DNA from 2 places in the Paenibacillus sp. EB106-04-04-XG159 genome. Region 2 is predicted to be linked to the other one. Evidence: riboswitches for the same ligand, from Rfam matches in the RefSeq annotation. Region 2 holds a riboswitch; the other holds the start of a gene.

Region 1 (15,413 bases), on a different contig from region 2:
GAATATCGTGCGCCCGATTGAGGGGCAGATTCGCATCTTTGGACTTGACATGCCAAGAGACGAGATCGAGATTAAACAGCGTATCGGATTCGTCTCCGATGAGAGTCACTTCTATGGACGCTTTACGATGAAGAAGATGAAAGAGGTCATTGCCCCATTTTATAAAGAATGGGATGAGAAGCTGTACAAGCAGCTGATGAGCCACTTTCAACTGAAGGAGAACACGAAGATTGACGAGGCTTCCAAGGGGATGAAGATGAAATTTTCGATCGCCGTCGCACTTTCTCATCGACCTGATCTGCTCATCATGGACGAACCGACTGCGGGACTTGATCCCGTATTCCGCCGCGAGCTGCTCGATCTCCTCAGCGAATGGATGCAGGATGAACGCAAGACGATGATCTACTCCACGCATGTGACGACAGACCTCGATCGGATGTCCGACTACGTGCTGTTTATGAATGAAGGCCGAATCGTACTGCATGAGGAGAAGGATCAACTGTTTGATCATTACGTGCTCGTAAAAGGCGATAAGCGCCTCTTGGATGCTGATATTCGCTCCCTATTCATCGGTTTGCGTGAAACGGAGATCGGATTCGAAGGACTGGTGAAAGAGCGCGAATCAGCCATGCACATCTTTGAACAGCAGGTCGTCTATGAACGTCCGTCACTTGAGGATATTATGTATTTTCATACTAGACGGTCACTTCAAGGAGGAATTCTATTATGAATGCGTCACTTCTGAACATGGAATTCAAAAAGTCCCTCAACATCTGGCCAACGGCCCTATTCATCCTGCTGCTGCTGTCGATATCCAGTTATCAGATGATGCACAATTTCATCTATTCCGGTATTTTAACAGGTGTATTTGTATTCTTAAACAATCTCGCTATGGATAAGAAAAATAATACGTATTCATTCGTAAATACACTTCCCGTTACCCGTAAACAGTTCATCACAGCGAAATACTGTTCCACCATTGTTTTTATTTTGGCCGGTATAGGCCTTGGTCTTATTACTACGGCGCTGCTGCCACTCATCGGCTTTGATGTAGACGTCAACATCTTCACGATCCTGCTGGTCAGCTCACTCGGCTTCATCATCATCAGCGTGAATATCCCTGTATATCTGCTAATGAAAGATAAAGAGAATATGGTATCCATCATCATTATCATCGCCTTAATCATCGGGGGACTCTCATTGATTCAGAAAGATTTTTTGATCGGGCAGCTTGGAATCACGACCGTTTCATCCGCTAACATCTTAGGAGTGGCTGCACTCAGTGTTTCTGCTCTCATGATGATCATCTCTTACTTTATCTCATGCGCCTTCTTTACCAAACGGGATCTGTCCTAACGTCATATCGTCAAATCGTCATAACATCACCGGCAAGAGAGCAGGAAAACATACATAATAGGGCCATGCACTCCCCTCAAGGAATGCATAGCCCTGTTTATACGTCATTCATTTCAAATTATACGATGCCCTATTTCACATTAGCCGTTACAGATACATTAGAATAGCCCAGAGACTGCAATTGGCTAAGTGTCATAAATAATCGATCCTTCACGATCAGGCTGTTGTCAGGCGTCAATTCAATACGACCCTGATCAGAAGTAATCACATATTGACTGTGCTTCCCGCTCGTCTCCTGCACTTCAATCTTCCAGCCAAGAGCGTCAAGCAGCGGCTTGACAGGGATCCACAAGTTATCATTCTTATTAAATGTGTAGTCCACTGCTACATCCTTGCCGTCAATATGAACGACATGATACTGGTCATGAACTAGCGCAATCGATTTGACCGGCAGCGACATCGTGATCAGCTTCTGATCCAGCTGAGGAAGATCCTTATATCCCTCTTCAGCAGACGATGTTATCTTCTCACGTTCCGCTGGCCCCGTCAGCTTATGCGATCGCTGCGTCTTGAAGTCGTATATTTGCTCCGTCCGGTTTGGTTCATTCAGCGCATATAGCATAGAATTGCTGTTCGCATTATATCCGCGCAGTGAAGCATACTTCACGAATGACCACTGATTCGTTGCCGGATCATAGATATCAATCTCATTCTGCTTCGCCTGCTCACTGTAACGTTGTACGAGCAGTTTATTATCCGGCATCCAGTAGATTGGACTCGTGTTATAGCTAGAGAACCATTCGTTTATTTCTCCTGTAGCGTTATTCTTCAGCCAGTAGCTCTTCTCCATCGAGATAGGTATTCTTCCGTCCTCTGCGGGGACTGCCGAATGCCATAGAATCTGTTTGGTTACCCCCCATTTTCCATCCGGAGAATAACTGAAGAACTGGCCATGATGCATCTTATCGTCCTGCGTATTGTAATAGTAGGTTTGGTTATAGTCATATTTGATACCCATTTCACCTGCGTTTACGGATACGATTGGCTGGTTGCTGCCTACGTTGTAGATCGCTTCATAATCGTCTTCCCAGCGCATAAGCGTGCCGTCTGGGGTTCGCTCCACAATGTAGGATCGATCATGTGAACCAGCAGGCTCAACTACATAGTAAATGGTACCATCTTCTTTATCTACAAAACCTATCTTTTGATGAGCAATGGCATCAATAGAGGCGGTTGGTGTCATCTTCTCAGGTGATGAGCCGTTATCATGTCCACTGACAGCCAGCACCGGTGTCGCCGAAAGCGCAAGCACACATCCCATAACTGCTTGTACAATCTGACGCAAGCGTCGTCCTGCTTTCATCCAATTCACTCCTTCTGCTCCATAGTGCAAGATGAATAAGGGACCGCCTAGGCTGCCCCTTTTTAACATTAGACGCGATCTCTATATAAAATGTTTTCTTGGTAAATAATCCATGATGGTTATACGATCCATCACTTTTTGCGCTTGCGTGACAACGAGATTCCGCCAAAACCGCTGATGATGGCCACATAGAATCCGAAATCATACCACCAGCCCGAATTAATCGGCTCGTACAAGCGCCACGAATCGCTAAACAACTGAGCAATTAGACTGATCGGCGCGATCCACCCGTGCCATATTCCCCAGAAGAAGCCTGCTGGATCAGCAGGACTGTAAGAACCATCTCCGGGTACGCAGCCTGTCATCAGCATCATAAGCAGGCCAACGCCCAATAATGCGGCATACCTCTTGATTCGTTTCGATTTCAAAGTTCGTATGTCCACTGTCTGTGATTGCTGTGCAGCCATATGCATTCCTCCTTTTAATCACTTTCATACATCGATTGAAATATATAGCAGTTCATCTCTATGTTCTATGATGTATGATGCTCCATTCATAACCCGAATCATCACTATTATTCCCGTATTCCTCTAAAATTGCACATACATGGATATGATCCGCTATATTGCCTTTATACGCAAAGAATCCTGCGGAGTTTCCCCCGCAGGATTCTGTATTAGGATGAATGATTCCACTATGCAAATGCCGCAGCCATGCCTTCGCACAAGTAATCTTTGCTCAACCTGCGAGAGACTTCAAGGGCGGCAATAGTTTATAATATTAGAACTATCTATTCATATTAGTAAGAAAGGAAGCGGATGATGATGAGCGATAAACGTGCATTAGTTCTTGGAGCAAGCGGTCTGGTCGGAAGCGAACTGTTGAAGCGCATCACGAGCAGCTATGCGCGAGTGGAGGTATTGAGCCGGCGATCGACGGGTATTGCCCTGCAGCGCGTCACAGAACACGTCATCGATTACAACAACTTAGAGGAAGCGGCCAAACATTTTCAGGTAGATGATGTATATTGCTGCCTCGGAACAACGATAAAGAAGGCCAAGACGAAGGAAGCCTTTCGCAGAGTGGATTATGAATATCCATTAAAGGCTGCTCAACTCGCTCGAGATGCGGGTGCCACCCAATTCCTCGTCATCACAGCTATGGGGGCAGATGCGAAGTCATCCATCTTCTACAGCCGTGTTAAAGGAGAACTTGAGCAATCGCTTGCGGCGCTCTCGCTGCCTGCCCTGCACATATTCCGTCCATCTCTATTAGTAGGCAAACGGCAGGAATTTCGATTCGGAGAACAGATTGCCATCTGGACTGCTCCGGTTATGCGGTTCTTATTGAGAGGACCTCTGCGCCGCTATCGTCCGATCGAAGCCTCTCAAGTCGCCTGCGGCATGCTGGCGGCAGCCAATGCTGCTAATGTTTCCGATGCTTCCAAGTCAGAAATTCACATCTATCCGTCACATGAAATCGAACAGTTGGCTGCTATGTACACCCCGATCGTCTAACACAACGGCATCCAAATTACAAGTCTTTATCGATCTGGAAATGTGATATTTATCACCGTAAAACTATTTACACACTCAATATGTTGTAGTATATTTACTAGAGCACAACTACATATTGAAATGTAGCAGGTGAAGCAGACCTGAATACGGACAGAATTCGAGCCCGAGGTATTCGTTATCTCTAGCAGCTCGACGTTCCGAAACAGGCTGCGCTTAATAGGGAAGACGGTGCGAATCCGTCACGGTCCCGCCACTGTATGGAGTGCTGTCAGCCACACTGACAGCTATGCTCGCCAAGCGCGATTTGCAGCACGTGCTGCAAGGAGGCGCCCCCCGCCACTGAGTGATATCGGGAAGGCGTTGGCAGCTGATGGCTCCGAAGTCAGGAGACCTGCCTGCAACACGAAACATATCCTACGCGGAATAGGGAATGTTCAGGAACTAGCTTCTTCATGCAAGACGCACAGTTCGTTGAGAATCATGTTCATGCCGATTCAACGCTTACTGCTGTCCTTGCGTGCGGCCTCGCTATGTCTTGTTACTGTCTAACAGCCACCATTCAGGTGCTGGTACAGTTCAAGCATGGGCTATTAGCTATGGGCTTAAACCATTGATTATGCCGACCTGAATCCCTATTTGTTGGGGATTGGTCGGCTTTTTAATATGTTGTCGAACGGATAATCCGGAGGAGGAACCACAAGATGATTACGACTTACACGATAAATACCGTATTAAAGCCTAACAACCGCTCGCTCGCCTTTGACGAGGCGCGCATCGTTCGCTACGGAGAGCGGATCATGGAAGACTTCCCGCATCTGAATCGCGACCAATGGCATCGCGGGGTCATGACGAAGCTGCGTCACCCTTCCATCCAGGCCAGCGATATTACGCAGTCTGCGATCATGACCGCGTTGGAGCTCGTGACACGCGAGGAGCCGGATTGGAAGTTTGTTGCGGCTCGCGCGCTGCTGACGAAGCTGTACAAGGAAGCGGCTCTGCATCGCAACTATAAAGCTTACCCGGACAAGCCGTACGGAGACTTCTATAAGCTCGTGAAGAAGCTGGTCGAGCTGGGCTTATACCGTGAGGAGATGCTCGAGGCCTACACCGTTGAACAGATCCGCGAGCTTGGCGCCGCGATCGATCCTCGAGGCGATGAACTGTTCGACTACATCGGCTTATTAACTTTGGCGGAGCGCTATCTGACCACCGACTTTGATGGCAGAACGATGGAGCTGCCGCAAGAACGATACATGGTCATCGCCATGTACCTGATGCATAAGGAGCCGGCGGAACGCCGAGTGCAGCTGGCGAAGGAAGCTTACTGGGCGATGAGCAATTTATATATGACAGCGGCGACACCGACAATGGCAAATGCGGGCAAGAAGGTCGCAGGCCAATTGTCCAGCTGCTTTATCGATACGGTCGATGATTCACTCGAAGGAATCTTCGACTCCAATACCGATGTAGCCCGCCTAAGCAAGATGGGCGGCGGCATCGGCGTCTACCTCGGCAAGGTACGAGCACGAGGCTCGGACATCCGCGGACATAAGAATACAAGCTCCGGCGTTATCCCTTGGATTCGCCAGCTGAACAATACAGCGGTAAGCGTTGACCAGTTAGGCACACGCAAAGGCGCAGTCGCCGTTTACTTGGATGTATTCCATAAGGACATCCTCTCCTTCTTGGATCTGAAGCTGAACAACGGGGACGAGCGAATGCGCGCTCACGATATTTTCCATGGAATCAGCATTCCGGATCTGTTTATGGAAGCTGTAGACAGCCGCGACGACTGGCATCTATTCTGTCCGCATGAAGTCAAGAAAACGATGGGCTGGAAAGATGAGAAAGGCCGCGCACTCGGCTTGGAAGACTTCTATGACGAGTCATTCGGCAACGGCTCATTCCGTGACAAGTACGCGGAAGCAGTCGCTAATCCGAATCTCTCGCGCATCACGCTGCCGGCAATCGATATTATGAAGCGTGTTCTGAAGTCGCAGTTGGAGACGGGCACACCTTACATGTTCTATAAGGATACAGTCAATCGTGCGAATCCGAACAAGGCGCACGGTATGGTCTACTGCTCCAACTTGTGTACGGAAATATTCCAGAATCAATCGCAAACGGTAATTGAGCATGAAGAGCTCGTTACGAAGGACGGACAAACACGCATCGTGATCAGCAAGATTCCAGGCGACTTCGTCGTCTGCAACTTGAACTCGATTCACCTGGCGCGCGCTGTACGCGCCGACGTGCTGGAGCGCCTCATTCCGATTCAAGTGCGCATGCTCGACAACGTTATCGACATTAACAATATTCAAGTGCTGCAAGCCCAGTACACGAACAGCCGCTACCGCGCGATCGGTCTAGGCACATTCGGGCTGCATCACCTGCTTGCGCTAGAAGGCATTGCATGGGAGTCGGCAGAAGCTGTTACGTTCAATGACCACTTGTACGAACGTATTAACTACCTTGCCGTTCAATCTTCTATGAATCTGGCGAAGGAAAAAGGCGCATACCCGCTCTTCCAAGGCTCTGATTGGGAAAATGGCCAATACTTCACTGACCGCGAGTATACGACGGGCACTCGTTCAGGCGCATATGTAACAACTGAGCAATGGCAGCAGCTTGCGGCGGAAGTACAAGCGAACGGCATGCGCAACGGCTGGCTGATGGCGGTAGCGCCTAACGGTTCAACTTCGATTATCGCGGGTTCGACAGCAAGTATCGATCCTGTATACGATCTGCTCAGCTACGAGGAGAAGACAACTTATAAGATTGCGAACCCTGCTCCAGATCTGTCCGAGAAGACGATCTGGTACTATAAGACAGCATTCCGTCTGGATCAGCACGCTTCTATCCGCATGGCAGGCGCGCGTCAGCGCCATATCGATCAAGGCCAGAGCTTCAATCTGTACGTTCGACCGGACATTCGAGCTGTGGACTTCTTGAATCTTCATCTGGATGCATGGCGCACAGGTATGAAATCGACCTATTATGTACGTTCTCAAGCACTAACCATTGATGAGTGTGAATCCTGCAGTTCATAACCATTTCCATAGTTTCAAACAACCGCGCACCTGTCGAGCTCCGATTCGGCGGGTGCACTCGTTAGCGAAGAGAGAGGAGCTCATTTTACATGACAACCATGACCAACCTGCTGAACCAGCAGATGATCTTCAACACGGAAGCACCTAACCAATCAACGCGCATCATTAACGGCGAATGCTCCGGGATCCTGAATTGGGACGACATTCGCATGCCGCATATGTACAAATTGTACAAAGTTCTGCTGCTCAACCACTGGATTCCAGACGAAATCCCGATGGCGAAGGACGCGCAGCAATACCCTCTTCTAGAGAAGGAGGAGCAGGATACGTTCAAGATCAATATTTCCCTGCTTGCTGTTCTCGATTCGATGCAAACGATGTTCGTCGGCGATGTGCGCGATTACTTTACCGATTCCTCCTTGGAGGCGATCGCTGCGATCATAGGTCAACAGGAGGTTGTACACAACCAATCCTACTCGTACGTGTTGTCTTCCCTCGTGTCCGATCAAGAGCAGAAAGAGATATTCGAATATTGGAAGCATGATAAAGTGCTGCTGGAGCGCAATCGCTTCATCGCCGACATCTATCAGAACTTCCGCAATGAGCAGACGCCGCAGACCTTCTTCGAAGCGCTCGTTGCCGATCTGATTCTAGAAGGGATCTTCTTCTACAGTACATTCGCCTTCTTCTACAATCTCGCGCGCGACCAGAAGATGATGGGCACTAGCCAGATGATCTCGTACATTCAGCGTGATGAGAATCAGCACTGCTACTTCTTCGGCGAAGTGTTCAAGCAGTTGCTGGTGGACTACCCGGAACTGAATACGAAGGAAAATATGGACTACGTGTATGCAACAATCGATCGTGCGGTGCAGCTGGAAACCAACTGGGCACATTACACACTGGACAAAGTCCGCGGCATCGATCTTCGCGAGCTGTCCGATTACATCAAATACATTGCCAATCGCCGTCTGAAAATGATGGGACTGGAGCAAGCGTATCAGAACGTAGATATCAACTGTATGCCATGGATTAAGCCATTCTCTGATGAAGCGCTGAATGCGACCAAGACTGATTTCTTTGAAGCGAAATCCCGCAACTACGGCAAAGTAGGCGACGATAACGGCTTTGATGAACTGTAAGACGCAGGATTAGCGTGACCATACGATGTATCATACCCGCTGGAGCTGGTGCTCCGGCGGTTTTTTGTTTGGGTATAGATAGAATGTGTTTATATTTAGGGTGTGCGCTTATCCTTCAGGAGTGTAAAGGATGTTATTGCCATATTGGTTTCAAATTAGGTACAATATCTAGGTAACGCGCATGCTGCACTAGAGTTTTGTAAGCACTTACATTCTGTTGGGAACTGTAGAAATGAGGGAGGGATCGTGCCGGCCATCAACCAGTGTCATTGTCGATTGCACCGATTGTTCATGAAATCTTATCATTGGCTTAACACAGTATGTATCGATTCCCACAAATTGTCTATGATACCATCTAGACAAGGCTCTAATCATACCACGGGGGTGTCCATTGATGAATCGTAAGAAGCTTGGACTTGCATTATCGTTAACTGCATTACTTGCATCCGTAATAGCAGGACCTCTGGCAGCCGCTCCGCTGCAGCCTATCGATCACAGCGCATGGATGCAGCAGAAAGCGTACATAAACGGCTCTGAAGACGGCCTGGAGCTAACTCGTCCTATTACGTTAGTGGAAGCCGTCGTCATGCTGGCGCGTGTACAAGGCGGAGAGGCAAAAGTACAGGCGATCGATCCAGCCGTGAAAGGAAGCTGGGCTGCTCGTGCACTGACATGGGCGAAGCAGGATGGCATTGTTACACCGGAGCAGTGGAAGCTGCTGCACAAGCCAGCAAGCCCAGAGACACTTCAAGCTGTCGCGAAACAGGCTGGACTGGATCTACAATTGGAAGGCAGCGAAGTGACTCGCCAAGAATTCGTTGACGCGCTTGGTGATGCAATCACGGTTCAGCTTACGATTGGACATACGAATGATGTTCACGGTCATGTTCTTGATGATGGCAAGGTGGAAATGGGTTATGCCAAGCTCGTCACCTTGATGAAGGAGCTGCGTTCGGAGAATCCGAATACGATGCTGATCGACGCGGGAGATATGATTCAAGGCACGATTTATGCCAACCTGTCGAAAGGTGAATCCATCACGGCACTGGTTAACCCGATCGGCTACGACATGATGGTCGCCGGCAACCATGAGTTTGACTTCGGTCACGAGCAATTATCGAAGGTATCGAAGATGTTCAAATTCCCCGTTCTCGGTGCCAACGTATTTGACGCTAATGATAAACCGCTCTTGGATCCTTATATGATTAAAGAAATAGAAGGCAAAAAAATCGCATTCCTCGGCCTGATAACGGAGGAAACTCCAATTGTCACCCATCCTGACAACGTCAAGGGCCTAACCTTTAAGGACCCGGTTGAGGTCGCGAAGGAATGGGTTCCTATGCTGCAATCCATGGCAGATGAAGTCATCATCGTATCGCACTCCGGCCTTGCGGCAGATCGCGAGATTGCGAAGCAAGTGGAAGGCGTAGACTTAATCATCGGCGGGCACTCCCATACCAAGCTGACGAGGCCTGAACTCGTGAACGGCGTATACATCGTTCAGGACTGGGAATACGGCAAATCCCTCGGCCGAGTAGATATGTTCTATCATAATGACGAGCTCGTGCATTTCTCCAGCAGCTTGATTGAGTATAACAAGGATACCGTTGCTGATGCCGAGACAGCGAAGCGCGTAGAAGAGCTGAAGAAGAATACAGATGGACAGTTGAATGAAAAGATCGGCACGGCTTCCGTTCTGCTTGACGGTGAACGCACGAAGATCCGCGCCGAAGAAACGAATCTCGGCAACCTTGTAGCAGACGCTATGCTGGAGCGCACGCGCTCGATGCCTGGCTTCGAAGCTGATGTCGCGCTGACGAACGGCGGAGGCATCCGCGCTTCGATCCAAGCGGGCGATATCACGAAGCGCAATCTGTACGATGTGCTTCCATTCCCGAACACACTGGCTGTTGTGGAAGCAACGGGCAAGGAGCTTCGCGCAGCGCTTGAGAATGGCGTCAGCAAGATCGAAGAAAGCGGAGGACGCTTCCCGCATGTGAGCGGCATGTCATTCACCTTCGATAAGAAGCAGCCTGCGGGTAGCCGCGTAACGAATGTGAAGGTTGGCGGCCAACCTATCGATGACGCTAAGACTTACCGGATCGCGACGAACGACTTCGTCATCGCAGGCGGGGACGGCTACGAGATGCTGAAGAAAGACAATGCCCTTAATACAGGCGTAACGCTCTACGAAGTGGTCGAAGAATACATCATCAATGCAAAAGCGGTATCCGCTAAGATTGATGGACGGATCACGAAGCTGTAAGCCTAACTAACGACAAGAACCTCCAATGCCGCTTCAACGGTGTTGGAGGTTCTTTGTATGTTACAGCAAACGTTCAAAGCCATAATCGAGCAGCGTATGTGAGTCGGTCCATACTTCCTCCATCCCAGAATGAAGTACGACTGCAATCACTTCTGTGCCTTCGCGGACCGCAGATGAGACCAGACAATATCCGGCTTGATCGGTGAAACCTGTCTTAATGCCGATCGCGCCTTCATAATAATAGCCGCTGTCCGGCTGCAGCAGCTGGTTCCGATTAACGACCATTTTTTCACTATATTGATCCTGATAAGTCACTCCAAGATTAGCCTGCTTCTCTTCGACTATTTCACGAAAGAGCTCATTGTTCATCGCTTCGCGGGCAAGCTTAGACAGATCATTCGCCGTTGTGTAATGTCTCTTATCATGCATGCCATGCGGATTCATATAGTGCGTATCGTTCATACCGAGCGATGCGGCGCGTTGGTTCATCAGCTGTATAAACGTTTGGTAGGCCTCTTCTCGCGTTGCGCCTGCAGGAGCATGCTTCATGCCGACTTGAACCGCAATCGTCCTCGCGGCATCATTGCCGGAAGGAAGCATCATAGCTGTGATCAGCTCTTGCCACGTCATCAGCTGCCCTGACTCCAAGCCTGCCGTGCTCTCATCTTCTTCCGTCCAGAGCACCTCGTCCCCAACCATAACGCCTTCGTCAGGATTCGTTGACTCCAGCGCGATCAATGCGGTCATAATCTTAGTCGTACTAGCCGGAGGAAGACGCTTCTCGTCATTTTTATAGAACAGAATCTCACCTGTTTCGGCATCTATTACAGCAGCAGCTTCGGCACTTATATGCTCCTTAGCAAGCATACGATTGTTGGTAGACATCATAAACTGGTCCCTCACTTGTAATACCTGTCCATATGCTTTGTTAATAGTGCTATCGGCGATCGGCACATCCATTATCTCCAACATCCACAACAATCCTGCTGCAATAAACATCACGCCCAATAGCTTACGGCCCGTTCGTTTTCTCTTGGCTCTAGATGTGGATTGCAGCTGCTGTGGCTCGCTCTTCATTTGTCGCATCGTTAACTCTCCTCGCTCTCGACCAGATCATATGGACTCAGTATAGACAGGAGAGTTTAAAGAACCTTTGCGAAATTATGAAGAAATTATGATGATAGCGGGAAATCTACGATAAAACGTGTGTCTTGACGGTCACTCGTTACCCGAATGCTTCCGCCATGCAGCTCCGTTATCGCCCGTGCAATCGCCAAGCCAAGTCCTGACCCTCGTGTATCATCGCCGCGCGATTTATCCGCGCGATAGAAACGGTCGAACACATGCGGAAGATCCGCTTCTGGGATCGGCTCACCATAATTGACCACTTCGATCGTCGCCGCTCTGGATTGCTTCTTAAGCAGAATATCTACAGCCCCGCCATCGCGGCCATACTTCATCGCGTTCGTCAGCAGATTGTCCAGCACCCTCACCAGCTTAAGCGAGTCCGCTTGGATCATGACTGGCGTATCTGGAATCTGCATCCGCAGCTCCATACCGGCATCCTCCATCGGCTGACGATAATGAACGTACAGCTGACTGATTAAACCGTTAAGCTGCACCTGCTGCAGCGATAGCGGTGCACCGCCGCTCATACGCGTATACTCAAACAGATCCTCTATCATCAAGTGAAGGCGCTCCGCCTTCTCATACGCGATATGAATATAATGGCGCAGCTCCACTTCGTCGCGATAACGATCCTGCTCCACCAAGCCGAGATAACCTAGAATAGACGTTAGCGGTGTTCGCAGATCATGTGAGACGTTCGTAACAAGCTCTGCCTTCGTCCGTTCAGCCAAGCGCTCTTCTTCCATCGAGCGGGTAAGCTGCTCTACCATGTAGTTGATATTGTACTCCAGCTTGCCGATCTCATCCTTGCCGCCGACCTCGATTCGCTTCGAGAGATTCCCGTTAGCCATCTCCTGCACAGCGGCTGTAATTCTGGATATGCGCCGAATGAACATCGTCATCATGATCAGATAGGCCACGATAAACCAAAACAACAGGCTGCATATGACGACAGGTACAGCTCCAATACTGCTTCTTAGAATCTCTGCTACAGCCAAAATTCCGGAGCTTCTCCCGCTGCGATAGAGCGTATCGACAAATAAAAATGATAGATAAGTAACACTTAAGGAGATGACGAGCGATAATGCGACGTAAAGCAGCATCTTCCACTTCATTGTCCACTATCCTCCACCTTATACCCTACTCCCCATACAGTATGAATATAAGGTTGCCCGTGCTTATGAACCTTGTCTCGCAGCTTGCTGATGTGTGCGGCAATCGTATTATGAGCCCCCTGGAACGGCTCCTTCCACACCAGCTCGTACAGATCTTCCGCACGATATACTCGACCCGGCTGCTTCACCATCGTATACAGGATCTCAAACTCGATGGAGGTCAGATGTACAGCCTCGCCGTCCACCTTCACCGTATGAAGCTCCTTATTTACCTCCAGCTTCCCGAGCTGCAGCACTCCATCCTGTTGGACCGCTTCCCCCGCCTTCATGCGCGGGTTCAGCTGATAAGTTCTCCGCAGCAGCGACTTGACGCGAGCCATCAGCTCCAGCGGGTTGAACGGCTTCGTCATATAATCATCGGCGCCTGTCATCAGCCCCATGATCTTATCCATATCCTCTGTCTTCGCGCTTATCATCAGAATGGGGATCCCTTGCTGCTTATTTCGAATACGGCGCGTCACTTCAAGCCCGTCCAGCTTGGGCATCATTACATCGAGCACGATAAGATCAATCGGCTCATGCTCTATGACGTTGAGCGCTTCCGAACCGTCATGTGCCAGCAAGCAGTTGTATCCTTCATTGACCGCGTAGATCCGAATCAATTGAGCGATCTCCTTGTCATCATCAACAATCAACAGCGTTGTCATTCTGTTATCCTCCTCTACACCAAATTATGCCGATAGAAATCACGCCTAGTGTAGCACATTGGACGACAAGATTGAAATAACTGGAGCAAGCCGCTTAATGAACATATATCAACTTTACATTTGTCAAATTTGTAAAGCTACTTTATACTTCATATAGGTAGTTATCTACATCGTATCGGACCAATTCAACATTCGGAGCGAATATCTAATGACCAAGAAGATTACTCAGCAGCATATCGCCGACGCGCTTCAATTGTCGCGCAACACGATCTCGAAAGCGCTTAATAATGAACCTGGACTGAAGGAAGACACACGTTCCCTCATTATTCAGCGCGCGATAGACATGGGCTATACCAAGTTTCCTCCTGGAATGCTGGAGTCCTTCCAAGTACAAGCGCAGGAGCAAGAGCTTCAGAAGCCTGCCGTACACAGAGGCAACCGCCTTATTGCGCTGCTTACGCACTCTGATTATGTGGGGAACCATTACTGGACTTCATTTATAAAAGGATTAAACACCTCATTGAAGGAACATAGATATACAGTGGCTATGACGATTATAGATGAGGAGGAAGAGGATCATCTGAAGCTGCCGGCGTTATTCGAGCAGCAAACACCTGCGGGAATTGTCACCATTGGCGCCTTCCTGCGCGCGTATTACGAACGAATAGAGAGCACGGGTATCCCCTCGCTTTTCGTAGATACTTATGCTGACTTCAATATGAATGATCTGAAGACAGACACCCTGCTCGTTAATAACAAAGACAGCGTATATGAGATGACCAAGCACTTGGTTTCTCAAGGATACCGAGAACTCGGCTTCGTCGGGGACGTCGGCTCATGCCTCAGCTATCAAGAGCGCTGGTTAGGCTTCCAGCAAGCCATGAATAACAGCGGAATTGCAATGGATCCCGCATTGAGCATCATCAACCATTTGCCCCGCCACTATTATGATGCGGCTCAATTACGTAAAGCACTGCAAGAGATGGAACGACTCCCTCGCGGCTTCGTCTGCGCGAATGACGAGATCGCTGTCGAACTAATCTATTTGCTGCGTGAAGCTGGGCATCGAGTTCCAGAAGAGATGATCCTAACCGGCTTCGACAATATCGGGCAGCTGGCCTACTTGCTTCCAAGCCTCCCGACAGTCGATGTACCTAAGGAAGAGATGGGCATGCGCGCAGGTGAACAACTCGTTTGGCGCATCGAGCACCCGGATCGTCCGAAAGAGCTTATTCGCATGGCTGTGCAGATGAATAAACAATAGTTTGAATTAATGTAACATTCCCAACTAATAATTGCACATTTATTTCACATTAATGCACACTTATGTATTGACATAGTGTGCATTTTATTTTACATTTAGAGTGTAAAGAAAACGCTAACAACAAGCTGAAGCAGCTCACAATCTTACAATTGTAAACATTGATGCGCTGCAGCACTTATTTTTACTCTTATTTATGTAAAGCGAGGGGAATGTTCATGAGCAAACTTAACATCATCGGCCCTAACGTACCGAATATGCCTTGGGAAGAGCGTCCTGAAGGTCATCGCGACGTCCTGTGGCGCTATAGCCAGAACCCAGTAATTCCACGCGATCTGCTTCCTAACTCCAACAGTATCTTCAACAGTGCTGTTGTGCCTTTTGAAGACGGCTTCGCTGGCGTATTCCGCTGCGACGATCGCAACCGTTACATGCGTTTGCATGTAGGCTTCAGTAAAGACGGCTTGAAATGGGATATTAACGAAGAGCCTCTTAAATTTGAATGCAA
Region 2 (15,413 bases):
ATGTTTTGAATGGATGCTCATCGATTCTGCTCTCATCCGAGTGGTTCAAACTACCTGCCTCGTTCAATCTCATTATATTAATGGATATATAGCGACCTGAATCGTCAAGAGAAGGGTCAGCACCAGCTCACAAATCGCTCCGTACGTATCTCCTGTCAGTCCGCCTAGTTTGCGTACAATGGCGCGTGCCAGTACATACGCAAGCAGAGCAGCCAGCAGCAGCATGCCTGCTGTATAACCAAGCACAAGCCATATATTATGAAGCGTTTCAGGGCCTATTATCCACAACTTAACCTCCAGCAGCAGAACGGACAACAAGAGGCTCATTCCCGCCGCTCTGATCACATGTTTGGAGCTTAAACCCTGAAACAGCGAGCCAAGCCCCGACTCCGAAGCTCGCGCATAGGGCTGCTTAGCAATCGCCCACACCATCGTATAGCGGCTGAAGATAAATGGCAGCACAACGGCAATGCTCCATCGCTGCTGCTCCATCAAGCTTGCAATGAGCGACCATTGCCAGAGCAGAATGATAACGCAAGCTATGACCCCCATCGCCCCCACTCGGCTATCCTTCATGATCTCCAGCATCCGCTCACGCGAGCGATGGCTTAGTATGCCGTCGGCGGTATCCATAAGCCCGTCGAGGTGCAATCCACCCGTCATCGCAAGCATGACGAGTACGGTCAATACGGCCGCGGGCATCACCGGCAGCACCTGCATCAGCAGCCAGCCGCTGCCCCATGATACGAGGCCGACGAGCACACCGGCGAAGGGAAAGAACAAGGTGCTGCGCTTCAGCACCTCATTGGTAAACGGCACCTCTACAGGTATCGGCACTCGAGTCAGAAATTGTACTGCGGCAATCAAAGCCTGCTTGAACTGAGTCATAGCTCCACCATCCGACTCTTCAATTCAATAGGAATGCCGGCTGTCACCAGATAAACTTCCTCCGCTATTCCGGCCATTCGTTGATTCAGTCGGCCGGCTGCGTCTCGAAATACCCGCCCAAGCTTATAGGCGGGAACGACACCGTTTCCCACTTCATTGGTCACCATGACCAGCGTTCCGTTATATTTAGCCGCAGCCTCAGCCAACTGCTGAATTCGCCGCTCCACTCGAGCTGTGGAATCAGGCTCGTTCTCAACAGCTAGCAGCTCATTGGACAGCCATACCGTTAAACAATCTACCATAACCGATGGAGCCGTACATGCTGCGAGCTGCTCTGGCAGATTCAACGGCCACTCGGCTGTATCCCAGCGATAAGCCGCAGCGTTTCGTTCTGCTTGATGAAGATGGATGCGCTCTTTCATCTCCTCATCCAGCGCCTCGGCTGTTGCCACATATAAACAGCCTTCCGGCGAGCGCTTACGCATCAACCGCTCCGCGAACGAGCTCTTGCCGCTGCGAGCGCCGCCCGTTACCAGGATGATGCGCCCGCTCATTGCGCCTCGTCCTTGCCCGATACGCCAGCTTGGGCAAAAGTAGCCATCTCGCGCATAATTCGGCAAGCCGCATCAACGAGCTGGAACATCAGCACAGCGCCCGTGCCTTCTCCCAGCCGCATGCCAAGGTGCAAGGTCGGCGTAAGCTTTACCGCTTGCAGCAGCGCGCGATGGCCATGCTCATCCGATAGATGAGAGCCGATCATATAGCCCTGCGCAGCTGGCGCAAGCTTTGCAGCCACTAAAGCGGCAGCCGAGGATATGAAACCGTCGATGACGACAGGCTTGCCATTCATCGCCGCTCCGAGAATAACGCCGACCAATCCAGCGATCTCCAAGCCGCCGACTTTCGCCAGTACATCCAACGCATCATCCTTCTGCGGCTGATTAACCTCTAACGCGCGGCGCACGACATTGCATTTATGCTTCCATTGGTCATCATTGATGCCGGTACCGCGGCCAACCGTTTCTTCCGGCGGCATATCCGCAAATACGCTCATCAAAGCAGCGCTCGCGGTCGTATTGCCGATTCCCATCTCGCCAGTCGCAAACATGCTGTATCCTTGCTTCACCATGTCTGTAACGATATCGATGCCCGCTTGCACAGCTGCCAATGCCTCATCACGCGACATTGCGGGACCCTTAGCCATGTTATCCGTTCCGTGCTTTACCTTGCGATTGACGAGCTTCTCATGGACAAGCTCCGCGTTGACGCCAACATCTACGCATACCACATCTGCGCCTGCTTCGCGCGCCAGCACATTAACCGCCGCGCCGCCATGAATAAAGTTAAGCACCATCTGCGGTGTCACTTCTGCAGGGAAAGCGCTGACGCCCTCCGCGCACACACCGTGATCGCCTGCCATCACAATGACCGCTTTCTTCTCAAATGCAGGCATCGCTTCCCCCGTAATCTCAGCCAGCTGCTTCGACAGCACTTCCAGCATACCTAAGCTGCCAGGAGGCTTCGTCAACTGGTTCTGGTGGTTCATTGCCGCTTGACCGGCCTCCTTATTTAGCGGTGCGATTGAATCGGTCCAAGGATATTTGTTCATATCATCATCTCCATATGTTGTCGTTTAATATTGGTCAATTATGATGTAGTTCCATTCATTTCCGACTTCCCATTAAGACTTGCGGACGGCCGCTCTCCGGATGAGGGACAATTACGGTATCGGTCTGAAATATGCGGCTGATCAGTTGAGGAGTCATGATCTCCTCAGGCTCTCCATTTCCAATAATAACTCCTTCATGCATCACAATAATTCGATCACAGTACAAGGATGCCAGATTCAAATCATGCAGCACGGACACGATCGTCAGCCCGCATGTCTGCTGCCATTCACGCATAACGTCCATAAATTGTACTTGATAGTGAATGTCAAGATAGGTTGTCGGTTCATCCAGCAGCACGAGGCTAGGCGACTGAGCCATAAGCTTGCCCAATGCCGCGCGCTGCCGCTGCCCTCCGCTTAACTGATTCAACTGTCGATCCGCAATATCCGACAGCTGCAGCTGCTCCATAATCTGATCTACAAACGGACCGCTATCCTCACGTTCACTGCCAAACCAAGACTGGTAAGGAAAACGCCCCATCTCTACGATATCTCTTACTGTAAAATGAACGTCTGGCAGCACCTCCTGCTGGTGAACGGCCATTAATCGCGATAGCTGCTTGCGGCTATAATCATGAATCGAGGCGCCATACAGCTTAATGCTGCCGCGCTTCACTGATTCCGCACGAGAAAGGAGGGATAGAAGAGTAGACTTGCCGCTGCCGTTGGGACCGATAATCCCGACCCACTCTCCCGGATAAACTTGAAGGTCTACATCATGGAGCACTGCTTGATTGCCATATGCATGAGATACTCCATTTACATCCACTGCAGGAGTCTGAATCTCCATTACATTTTCCCTCCTCGTTTCAGCCTCTTGTTGCGAATTAATAGATAGGCAAAGAACGGCGCTCCTACAAACGCTGTAACGACCCCGAGCGGAATCTCTGTCGGTGCGAGCAGGGAACGCGCAATCGTGTCCGCCCACATGACATATAACGCGCCGCCAATCGCGGACATCGGCATCAGCAATCGATAATCAGGTCCAACTACTAATCTAAGCATATGCGGAACAACCAGGCCTACAAAGCCAATGACTCCGGATACAGACACCGCTCCCGCTGTCAGGAAGGTTGCTGTCAGCAATACAATCCATTTCGTAAGCTCCACATGAAGACCGAGATGCGCGGCTTGACGTTCACCTAGAGCCAACAGGTTCAGAGGACGCACATAAGCCAGCAGAATGATGAAGCTGATGAGGAAGAACGGCGCGATTACCGCGACATAGCTCCATCCCCGAAGCGCGAGACTGCCCATCGTCCAAAATAAAATCTCATTTACCGTTTGCTCAGACATCGCCACCAAAAATGACACGATCGCACCGAGAAATGCCTGCATGACGACACCGGACAAGATCAGGGTCTCAATCGGTAATTTTCCGTTCGTTCTGGCCATCCGAAGCACAACCAGTAAGGTCAATATCCCAGTCGCGAAGGCAACCACAGGTATGGACCATTGTCCGAGCAGACTGTACTGCAGTCCGAAATAAATGAGCACAGCCGCGCCCACAGAAGCGCCCGAGGATACACCCAGCGTATACGGGTCTGCCAGCGGATTGCGCAGCACGCCTTGAAAGGCGGTTCCCGCAACTCCTAATGAAGCTCCAACGAGCATCGCCAATACAACACGCGGGAATCGCACATTCATCATGATCTGAGCGGAAGCATCATCCCAACTAACGGGAATGAGGTCTCCCACGAAAGGAATATGATGCAGCAGAATCATCGCGATCTCGCCAAATGGCATTTTAACCGACCCGATAGCTAGACATCCAATAACGGACAAGAGGAGGAGCGTAATGCCCGCTCCCCCTGCCATGATGCTGTTTCGCCGCAAGCGGCGCGATGTTGTTTCGCTGTTGGGTGTCATCGTTACCACATCCAATCTATTTTACGAGATCCGGGTAGATCGCTTTCGCAACTTCCTTCAAGCCGTCAGCCAAGCGCGGTCCCGGACGACTAATAATATTCGTATCAATGCCAATCACTTGTTTGTCTTGAATAGCCTTGATGTTGGCCCAACCGCTGCGGTTAGTAATGATCTCCTCAAGCGGCTTCTTGGAATCAAAATCAACCATACCGTCAGCATACAGAATGACGTCAGGATTGCCTTTGATCACATTTTCCTCGTTAAGTTGAATCCAACCTGGTTCACTTGCTGCCACATTTACGCCGCCGGCAATTTCAATCACTTCGTTCATGAATTCGCCTGAACCAACCGTCCAGCCTGGAGCATACTCAATGTATACTTTCTTCTTCTCCTTAACATCCTTCACAGCCGTTTGAACTTCGTCACGCACCTGCTTCATATGGTCGACAACAGCCTTGGCTTGTTCTTGATGGTCTGTAATCAAGCCATACTGTTCAATGCTGGCGATCACATCATCGTAAGTCTTAGGTTCTACCTTGAAGATCTTGATGCCAAGATCGCGGAACTTTTTAACTGCTTCCTCACTCATGGATACACCTGTAAATACGATATCCGGCTTAGCCGCAATAATGGCTTCTTCGTTAGGCTTCGTAATGTCGCCCATCTTCGGCTTAGTCAGCGCTGCTTCCGGGTAGTCATCATAATCGGATACGCCCACGATTTCAGCATCCAAGCCTATAGCAAATAAGGCTTCCGTCTCAGCAGGTGATACAGACACGATTCGCTCAGGCGCTTTCTCAAATATGAACTCTTCGCCTGTAGCGTCCTTCACCGTCAATGGGTAAGTTGTCTTCAGCGCGTCAGGAGTTTTCTGTTCCTGCTGCGGTTGTTGCGTTGTCTCTTGTTTGCCGCTTGTTTCATTCGGAGCTTTCTCTTCCGTTGCTCCGCACGCTGCCAATGTCACGGCCAGCACGAGTGTCATCAGCACGCCTAGCGAGCGGTTCCACCATGTCTTCACGTCGTTCATCCTCCCCTTTTATAGTCCATATTCTGCTGCGCATGGCAAGCTACGGACCAACGTATCCGGTTCGATAAGATTGTGTACTCAACGTCCTCCATATGAACATGAAAAGATCCCTGCCTCGCGCTAGGCGAAACAGGGATCATCGTCATCCAATGGATTGCCGGTGCGTCAATGACTGATTCTCGCATCTGAGCAAGAGAGCTCTATGGCGCATGAGCGGCTGGTTGACGTATTCCTTTCCGCGAAGGATACTTGTCGTCTCGATTCAGGCAGGTCTCCTGACTTACGGGATGCTGCTATGCGCTCGCCTTCCCATCTCAGCTTGGAGACAGTGGCACAAGAGCGCATCACCCGATTCACAGTGGCGGGACCGTGCCGGATTTGCACCGGCTTCCCTTTTCACTTTCTTCCGACAGCATGAAGCTTGCCGAACAGAAAGACCTGAATTCGTATATATACGATTGTCCGTACTTGATATGAACTAAGGTATGATTATAGGCTATATATATCTCCTTAGCAAGTATATCTTGTAAAATGTTTGGCTGCAGGACATGGGCGAGCCGCTCACGGCGATCAGCGCGTGAGCGGCGATCAGCGCGTGAGCGGTTCGGTGCGCAGAAAGCGATAGCGCTTGCCCTGCCGCTGAGCGACGATGACGAAGCCGCCTCCCGTAGGGGCGGGCACGTCCCAGAATGACGCCGCCGGCCATGCCATGCTGTGCAGGCGGCGAACGACCCCGCCGTGCGTCACGATGAGCACGGCGATCGGCGGCCGCGCGCGGCGACCCTGGCGTGGTCGCGGCGCGCGGTGGAGGCGGGCGCGCTCCAATATGGCGCGCCAAGCCTCCTCGGTCCTGGCCGCGAATTGCTGCCAGGACTCGCCGCCTGGCGGGATGACGGCTGTCATGTCATCCAGCCAGGCGCAGTATTGGGCGTCCGCCTGCAGGTCCGCATAGGTGAGGCCCTCCCAGCGGCCGAAATCCAGCTCGCGCAGGCGGGCGTCCACCACCGCGCGCAGCGGTGCGGTGCGGGGTGAGACGCGCTCGAGCGTCGCGATGCAGCGGCGCATATCGCTCGCGAATGCGAGCGGGCGCTCCGCGGCGAGACGCCGCCGCGCGGGGGCGAGCGCTGCCTGCGCCTCCGGCAGCAGCGCCGCGTCGGTGCGGCTCACGTAGCGCCGCTCCGCGTTCTCGCGCGTCACGCCGTGGCGCAGCACCGCGATGCGCACCACTTGCACGCGCCGGCTCACAGCAGCCACCCGCCGCGCGCAAGCAGCACGGCGAGGCCCGCCGCCGCGAACAGCAGCGACGAGCCGCGCAGCAGTCGGCACGCCGCAGGGATATGGCGTGCCGCTAACGTCTCAACGGGCTCACCCATATAGGCGCGCAGGCTGCGTACGCCTTTGTACACATTGTAGCCCCCAAGACGCACATGCAGCGCGCCCGCTGTCGCCGCTTCCGGCCAGCCGCTGTTCGGGCTTGGATGCTTCCCTGCATCGCGCAGCGCCATGCGCAGCGCGCCCTTGGCATCCCCTGCCCGGTACAACCAAGCGGCTAGCGCTATAAGTACCGCCGTCAGCCGTGCGGGAATCCAGTTCGCGACATCATCCAGTCGCGCCGAGGCATACCCTAGGTTCTGGTACTTTTCATTCTTGTACCCTACCATCGAATCAAGCGTATTGACCGCGCGGTAAGCCATCGCAAGCGGTGCGCCGCCGATCAGCGCATAGAATAGCGGCGAGATCACCGCATCAACAATATTCTCTGCCACAGTCTCTACTGTGGCCCGCACTACCTCCGGCTCGTCCAGCTCCGCTGTATCACGGCCGACGATCATCCCAACTTCACGGCGGGCGCCTTCCATATCGACTTCCGCAAGCCGGCGGTATACCGCCATGCCCGCATCCTGAAGGCCTTTAACCGCGATCGTCGTGCCGATCAGCAGAGCTTCAACGCCCCACGCGAGCCACGGTTGCACGGCGTGAAGCCCCCACAGCGCCAGCCACGTCAGTCCGAAAGCACCGCCCGCTATCACTAGCGGCAGCAGCGCACCCAGCGGCTTGAGCGCGGATTCGCTTGGCGCGATGCGCCGCACCAAGCGCTCCATACCCGTGATCCCCCGTCCCATCAAGATGACGGGGTGCGGGATCCACCTGGGATCGCCGACTATCCGGTCCCATACATATGCAGCTATCCAGATCCAAGCAGCGCTGTTCATTCTTCACCACCGCTGCCTTCATTACCTGGCTTCCGCTCCTCCGCGTGTGGAAACAGCTCTGCATCCTCTTCGAACTGAGTCGCTGCCGCTTCCTTTACCGTTCTATATACGAGCATGCCTAGCGCATTCCCTAACGTAGTCGCTGTGCCAGCATACTGGTGCTCCGACGTATATCTGCCGCTGTTATGTACCGCTATCGCAATCGCATCCGTCGTCGTTCCTGTCGCGGACAGCCCTGTCTCTCGGTCTAGGATGCCGAGATCCAGCAGTGCGGCTGTCTTCGCCTCCGTAATCGTGATCAACGCGTTGAATATCGCGCTCTCATGCACCAACCCATCCAGCACGATCATAATGTTAATCGTGCCCGGCGCATGCCGCTTCCCTCCTCTTTGCTGCCGATGTTCGCGTCCACGCACCTGATCCTGCGGAGTTATATAAGCAGAATACGTCTCCCGCTCCACTCCAGCGCGCGCCGCATTAGACGTACCGGCTGATGAACAGCACAGAATTGAGAATTGGTCACCTTTGAGCTCGTCAACAGACATATGCGTCACTTTAGCAGCGGTTATCAAACCAACCGTATCGTTCGGCTCGTACCCCCACTGCTCACACTGGTTCTGCATATGCTGCACAGGATCACTGCAATCGAAAAAGCGATCCACCATATAATTGACGATTCGCGTGCCTGTCGAATTACCTCCGTGTAATACCGCGCTACTGTATATCTTTACCCTCTCTGTCCATTCAACGGAAGCATGGGCATCGCGCCATACCACACGCACTCCCGGCAGATGCTTTGCGTCATAACATTTCGTTCCGTTCCGATAAGGCTGCACTCCACTTCCCCCTTAATTGCTCTATGACGATGATTCTTCAGCTATTGTTCTGTAGACTAGCCTTACAACTCGAACACCTGTCGCATCGTACGGATCAGCTGCTCATTATCTGCTCGATCCTTCACCGCTAAGCGAATATGCCCTTCCGACAAACCATTGTACATCGCACAGCTGCGGATCAGCACTCCGCGCTGTCCAAGCACAGTCTGAAGGGAGCTGGCTGTCCACGGTGCCGGCACTTCACATAATAGATAATTCACCTCGCTCGGCCACACCCGCAGTCCGAGCTGCTCCAGCTGCCCGCTCAGCCATTTGCGTTCTGAAGCAATGAGTTCTCGCGTATGTTGTTCGTATGCCGCTAGCTCAGCATCGCAATCGAACATGGCTTCACCCGCTGCTAGAGCTAAACCGTTAACACTCCAAGCCACTTGCTTGCCCGTCATCGCTATGATCCGCTTAGGATCAGCGATCGCATAACCGAGACGAAGGCCAGGAATGGCATAGAATTTAGTCAAGGAACGAAACACAACCAGATTCGAATGCTTCGTCACCATGGAAAGTGCAGATCGTTCTTCACCATCAGCAAGAAAATCAATAAAGGCCTCATCCACCGCCAGCACCGTTCCACAGCGCTCAGCTGCTTCAACTGTTCGCTGCAGTGTACTGACATCGTACAAGACACCTGTAGGATTATTCGGATGGCCGATAATGCATAGATCCACTTCCGCCATGAGCCGTTCCAATTGCTCAGCTGATACGCGGTAATCGTCGTCCGGATTCCCTACCAAGGATATAACTTCTGCACCATATTGACGCGACAACCCTGCATACTCGGAGAAACAAGGCTCTACAATACCTACTTTCGCAGGTCGCTCTGCTAGAAGCAGCAGTGCCATACATTCCGCCGCTCCGTTTCCGATCAAGAGGGAAGCAGCGTCCACTCCGAGTCGAGCCGCTAATTTCTGCTTCAAACTGCGGTGCCCAGGGTCAGGATAGCGTATGATCCACTTGATCGCTTCTTCCATTACCCGGAGCACTTGAGAAGGCGGACCTAACGGATTAATATTCGCGCTGTAATCGAGGAACCGTTCCTCTTGTCCGCCGTATGCCGTTGCAGCGCTCCATATATCCCCGCCATGTCCATAGCGTTCCAAGTCATTCATACTGCTGTCCACCCCTTCTTCGATTCACGCTATATGTCACCGTTATTCTAATCTGAACCTGAATTGATTTCAACGAAATGCCGAAAAACATTGGTCAATTGCACACTGTATCCGTTCTAACGGTTCATGTATAATGAGCCTAAATCTTTGATATGATTACTAGACTATTGATCGGATTGTGTCCGATCGTGCAAGGGGGGAACCGCAATGTCGGTACACCAGAAAACTTCTTGGTCGTCGCTCTCGGCAGCCATAGCTGTGACGATATATTATGCGGTTACTCTAATATTTACGTTCAAAGGCAATCTTGGACTTTACAGCACGGAGATGATGGCTCTGGCGCGCAATGTATTTGGTATAGCCATCGTATTTCAAGCGGTTATGTACTTTATCAATTTCGTATCGAAAGATGAACCTGAAGAGAAAGAAATAGCACGCGATGTTTCCCTGCGTGCGAATAAAGCAGCGCTCACATTTCTGGTTTTGACGGTAGCTAGCTGCGCTTTCTATCTTATATACGTATCCGATACTCAGACACCTCTTCTAAATCCGCTCATTAGCGCCCATCTTTTGGTCAGCGTATTGCTGGTTGCCTGGATCGTGAAACATGCCTCCGAGCTCGTCATTTACCACCGTTCTTACTCGATGACCAGCCTTGACAAGCATTCTTAAAGCCTTATCTTGAAAGCGATTACTTTTATCATTCACCAACAATTGGCAGCACAGCAGGTTCAGAGACTCTCTCTGGCTGCTGTGTTTTTTCATATCCTGCAGCGTGACAACCTTTTCCTTTTGGGCGCAAATCGTTTACAATAAAGAGACCGCATAAAGGAGGTCCAACTATGAAATTCATTGATAATCAAGGCATCACGGATCCGCGTATCAATCTCGCGATCGAGGAGTTCGTATTGAAGCATCTGCCTATGGATGAAGATAGCTATTTGCTGTTTTATATAAACGAGCCATCCATTATTATTGGACGTAATCAGAACACAATCGAGGAGATTAACGCCGATTACGTGAAAGACCAGAACATTCATATCGTTCGACGCTTGTCCGGCGGAGGCGCAGTCTATCATGACCTCGGCAACCTGAATTTCAGCTTTTTGACGAAGGACGACGGCGAATCGTTCCATAACTTCCGCAAATTCACGCAGCCTGTAATCGATACGCTTCAAAGCATGGGTGTTAATGCCGAATTAACGGGACGCAATGATATTCAAGTCGGCGAGCAGAAAATATCCGGCAACGCTCAATTCTCCACCCGCGGCCGCATGTTCAGTCATGGGACATTGCTGTTCGATTCTAAGATGGACAATGTCGCATCTGCTCTCAAAGTGAAACAGATGAAGATTGAATCGAAGAGCACCAAGTCCGTACGCGCTCGTGTAGCGAATATTGCCGAGTTCCTCAATGAGCCGATGACGATCGAACAGTTCCGAGCAACCATCCTGCGCCATGTATTCGGTATGGAGCCTGATCAAGTGTCGCAGTATAAGCTGACCGAGCAGGACTGGGAGAAGATCCATGCGATCTCCGAAGAAAGATATCAGAATTGGGATTGGAACTACGGGCATTCGCCGAAGTTCAACGTTCAGAACGCGAAGAAGTTCCCAGCTGGCATCGTAGATATTCGATTGGATGTAAAGGACGGCCGCATCGAAGGCGCTAAAATATTCGGTGATTTCTTCGGTATCGGGGAAATCAGCGATGTTGAAGCAAAGCTTGCAGGAGTTCGCTACAATGAACAAGCGCTGCAGGAAGCACTGGCTGAGATTGATGTTAAACATTACCTTGGCAATATCGATCGCGATGATTTCGTACAGCTGCTCCTTCTACAGATCTAATCCGCTTTACTAAAGGCTCTAATCCACCTCTGGCTTGCCAAGCAAGGGTGGACTAGAGCTTTTTAATGCTCTTGTCCACATGCTCATGAAGCTGCTTTTCTTTACTTCATGACTGAAGTGTCCAATTTTTCCTTGTCACCTTCCTCGCTTGTTCGATACAATGTTATGAACAGTATGAATTTGTAAGTTTATTGATAAGGGAGTCAAGATCATCATGAAGCGTTCGTGGATTGCCGACCTCTGCTTATTGTTCATCGCCTTTATCTGGGGGTCTACTTTTATCGTAGTACAAGCTGCAGTACAGATTCTGCCGCCTCTTACCTTCAACGCCGTCCGCTTTCTTGGCGCGGCGTGCTTATTTATTCTATTCATATTGATCTCGGATCGCAGCCTCAAGCGTTTTAAGAACCGACAGTTGCTGCTGCACGGTGGTATTCTAGGGATCATATTATTTGGAGGCTATGCCTTCCAGACAATCGGACTGCTGCACACGACAACCACGAATACCGGTTTTATTACCGGCTTATCTGTCGTTCTCGTCCCCTTCTTCACTATGTGGATGAAGCGCAGTAAACTCTCTATACAGACCTGGATCGCTGCTGCCATTGCCTTATTCGGTTTATATCTGTTAACATTCAATGGGGCAAACATGTCTTGGAACAAAGGGGACATGCTCGTATTCCTTTGCTCCATCTGCTTCGCCCTGCAGATTGCCGTAACCGATAGATTCGCCAGCCTGCACGACACACTGACGCTCGTAACAGTCCAGCTTGGCATCGTTGGTGTACTCGCCACGATCGGCGCGCTTCTGTTTGAACCGCTGCAGTCGCCTAGCGCCTTACTGCAATCCATGTCCGAACCACTTGTCTTGGGCGCTTTGCTCGTATCGATCGGATTATCCACAGCATTTGCTTTTCTGGCGCAAACGTGGGCGCAGCAATATACTTCTGCATCCAGAGTGGCGATCATTTATGCCATGGAGCCTGTATTTGCCGCGATTACAGGTGTAACCTTTGCCAATGAGCAGCTCGGAGCGTATGCTTTAGCCGGATGCGCGTTAATCTTTGTCAGTATGGTCACTGCGGAATTGAAATGGAAGCCGAGAAAGGTACAATTAGATATAGAGAGATAAAGATACACATAAGGAGAGATTCGATATGAATTACAAATTAATCGCGATTGACGTAGATGATACGCTGATCACGGATGAAAAAGTAGTAACAGAGGGCACAAAACGCGCTCTGGAGCAGGCTATTGCACAAGGCACGCACGTTACGCTGGCTACTGGACGTATGTACGCTTCTGCCCGCAAGATCGCCATGCAAACAGGCTTGAATGTACCGCTTATTACCTACCAAGGCTCCTTGATTAAAAACATTATGGACGGCGAAGTTTTGTACGAGTGCGCCGTACCGGATTCAGCGGCTCGCAAGCTGCTGCAGTACTGCGAGGAGATCGGTTTGCACCTGCAGTTGTATATTAATGACGAGCTGTATGCCCGCGAGGACAATGAGCAGCTTCAAGGATATGTCGGGCTTAACAACATCCCGTACAAGATTGAGCCTGACTTGGACAAGTTGTTAGCTACACCGTCTACGAAGATGCTGATGATTGATACGCCGGAGCGTTTGGATGAGCTGACACCAGCGATCCGTGAGCTGCTTGGGCCAGAGGTCCATATTACAAAGTCGAAACCGCATTTTCTCGAGGTAACTCATCGTGACGGTACTAAGGGTAACGCGCTTCGCTTCTTAGCTAAGCACTTTGGCTGCTCCCTAGAGGAAACGATCGGAATCGGTGATTCCTGGAACGATCATGACTTGATCGAGACAGCCGGTCTTGGTGTTGCTATGGCTAATGCCGTACCGACTCTGAAGGAAGCTGCAGATTATGTCACGCTCTCCAACAATGAAGAAGGCGTACGTCATGTAATTGAGAAGTTCGTACTGCAAACGAACCCATCCTAATAGCACTTCAACTATCCGCAACTATAACAATAAGCCTGAACAGCTGGACGAAAAGGTCCACTGTACAGGCTTATTTTTAATAACTGCTGCAATTGGCAGTACCCCAGCTTCATTTTACTGGAACATATACCAGATCAAATAACACAACAGCACGCATACCCACGAAATAAATCCAAAGATAACTACGATCTTATTCTCACTCCAGCCATACTTTAAGCTAAAGTGAAAATGAATCGGCGCCATGCGAAACATGCGCAGCTTCGTCCGCTTATAATACCAAACCTGCAGGATAACCGATAACTGCTCAGCAAAATATACGAGGAACAATATCGGTACGAGCAGCTCTACCTTTTCAATTACCGCAAGAAAGGACAACGACCCTCCGATAGCAAGTGAGCCTGTATCCCCCATGAAGGCCCTGGCGGGATGAATATTGTAGATGAACAGTCCGAGCAAGCACGCGATCATCACTAACGAGAAGACCTTTACCTCGCTATGTTCAGAGATAAGGAAGAAGAACAAATAAGTTGGTATCGCCACATTGATCAGGAGACCGTCCAAGCCGTCTGTAAAATTAATCGCGTTAGCTGAACCAACGATAAACAGCATCATGATCACGACATATAAGAAGATCGGCAGCTCCATCACCAATGTCTGGCCAATCATAATCTCGGATGTGATTCCGAACTGCGTCATCAATATGTATAAGAGCACGGCTGTGAAGCTGAATTGGAACAGGAGTTTCATTTTCCCTGAGATGCCTGAAGGATCTTGAAACACCGCCTTCTTCACATCATCCATAAATCCGATTGCGCTGAATAAGATAAAGGTTGCTGCTATAAATAACATCAGCGGCTGCGGATGAGTGATGACAGAAGTGATAACTCCAACGAGCAAGATAATTCCCGCCATCAAAGGAGTTCCGCGTTTTGCCTGATGGTCAGGCGGAAGCTCAACACGAATCGGCTGCGTCAGCTTCAACGTCCGAAGTCCCCATATGAGAAGCGGCATTAACGCTGCAACGAGCAAGAAAGAAAGACTAGATACTCCGAATATAACTGAATTCATCACATATTCTCCCCAGTGAATAATGATTTACCTTATGTTATGTTCTAATCGGTCATCTTATTAAGTATTTTTCCATATTTAATGCATCGTTATTTCTGTACATATACTGATTCGCAGCAAGTCGAGCATTTCCTTCATAGTTTGAGCTTTTTTTCTGTATCATTGCTTCAAACGACCATGAATCAGACCTCGATCGTTAAGCCCGCATATGACAATTGAACGCTATCTGGCAGCAAGTAAGGCTCTCGAATATCCACACCATGCGACATATGGGTAAATACAGTTCTCACAGGCTGAATTTCTTGAATCAATGCTGATCCTTCTATCATGTCATAAACCGAGCGAGTTTCATATGGGTATGGCTCATGATAGTAACTGGTGCCCAAGATCAATACATCAAGTCCTCTCATATATTCCAATTCATTCACGCTCAAACCTATCGCATCAGAAGCATATAACCAGCTTAATGTATGTCTTCCTTCGGAAGTTGTGCTAGGCTCCGATCGTTCCAATCGGTATGCGTATGAATATCCGTTCTTGCCGTGATTGACCCGAATCGGTGTTATCGACCATTCATCCCACTGCCATTTGTCTTGGATCGAAATGAATTGGATGTGACGTTCAACCCATGGATACATGCGTTTGATCAGATCCAATACCTCTTGCGGCGCTATAACATTCCCTCTGCACTTGGTCCATCTGCATACGTCGGCATATGCAGGTATTCCTGCGATATGATCATGATGAGCATGTGTGATCAATATATCCGGCAAGAAGCGCAGACCCGTCATTTCCATTTGCAGCGTCCAATCAGGACCGCAATCGACCAATAACCGCTTATCGCCTTTATATAAGAGGATGGAAGA

What was found. A riboswitch is a leader RNA that binds a small molecule or an ion and turns the genes downstream of it on or off. The one in region 2 is predicted to bind cobalamin.
Region 1: another riboswitch for cobalamin. It lies ahead of AC3WTP_RS13605 (ribonucleoside-diphosphate reductase subunit alpha); the one in region 2 lies ahead of AC3WTP_RS05870 (ABC transporter substrate-binding protein).

What each region holds. Positions count from the first base shown of each region.
Region 1 is NZ_JBYTDY010000010.1:28,361-43,773, forward strand. Features, by position in the region: gene AC3WTP_RS13580 (ABC transporter ATP-binding protein) at 1-730, shown strand, start outside; gene AC3WTP_RS13585 (ABC-2 transporter permease) at 727-1,356, shown strand; gene AC3WTP_RS13590 (hypothetical protein) at 1,487-2,719, opposite strand; gene AC3WTP_RS13595 (hypothetical protein) at 2,851-3,186, opposite strand; gene AC3WTP_RS13600 (NAD-dependent epimerase/dehydratase family protein) at 3,544-4,236, shown strand; cobalamin riboswitch at 4,406-4,649, shown strand; gene AC3WTP_RS13605 (ribonucleoside-diphosphate reductase subunit alpha) at 4,938-7,286, shown strand; gene AC3WTP_RS13610 (ribonucleotide-diphosphate reductase subunit beta) at 7,397-8,428, shown strand; gene AC3WTP_RS13615 (bifunctional metallophosphatase/5'-nucleotidase) at 8,823-10,694, shown strand; gene AC3WTP_RS13620 (D-alanyl-D-alanine carboxypeptidase family protein) at 10,755-11,780, opposite strand; gene AC3WTP_RS13625 (sensor histidine kinase) at 11,867-12,937, opposite strand; gene AC3WTP_RS13630 (response regulator transcription factor) at 12,934-13,644, opposite strand; gene AC3WTP_RS13635 (LacI family DNA-binding transcriptional regulator) at 13,853-14,908, shown strand; gene AC3WTP_RS13640 (glycoside hydrolase family 130 protein) at 15,124-15,413, shown strand, end outside.
Region 2 is NZ_JBYTDY010000003.1:353,694-369,106, forward strand. Features, by position in the region: gene cobS (adenosylcobinamide-GDP ribazoletransferase) at 73-888, opposite strand; gene cobU (bifunctional adenosylcobinamide kinase/adenosylcobinamide-phosphate guanylyltransferase) at 885-1,442, opposite strand; gene cobT (nicotinate-nucleotide--dimethylbenzimidazole phosphoribosyltransferase) at 1,439-2,497, opposite strand; gene AC3WTP_RS05860 (ABC transporter ATP-binding protein) at 2,553-3,347, opposite strand; gene AC3WTP_RS05865 (FecCD family ABC transporter permease) at 3,347-4,426, opposite strand; gene AC3WTP_RS05870 (ABC transporter substrate-binding protein) at 4,443-5,453, opposite strand; cobalamin riboswitch at 5,702-5,910, opposite strand; gene AC3WTP_RS05875 (histidine phosphatase family protein) at 6,042-6,698, opposite strand; gene cbiB (adenosylcobinamide-phosphate synthase CbiB) at 6,695-7,666, opposite strand; gene AC3WTP_RS05885 (adenosylcobinamide amidohydrolase) at 7,663-8,502, opposite strand; gene cobD (threonine-phosphate decarboxylase CobD) at 8,565-9,665, opposite strand; gene AC3WTP_RS05895 (phosphatase) at 9,873-10,337, shown strand; gene lplA (lipoate--protein ligase) at 10,508-11,512, shown strand; gene AC3WTP_RS05905 (DMT family transporter) at 11,727-12,644, shown strand; gene AC3WTP_RS05910 (Cof-type HAD-IIB family hydrolase) at 12,670-13,479, shown strand; gene mraY (phospho-N-acetylmuramoyl-pentapeptide-transferase) at 13,594-14,547, opposite strand; gene AC3WTP_RS05920 (MBL fold metallo-hydrolase) at 14,730-15,413, opposite strand, start outside.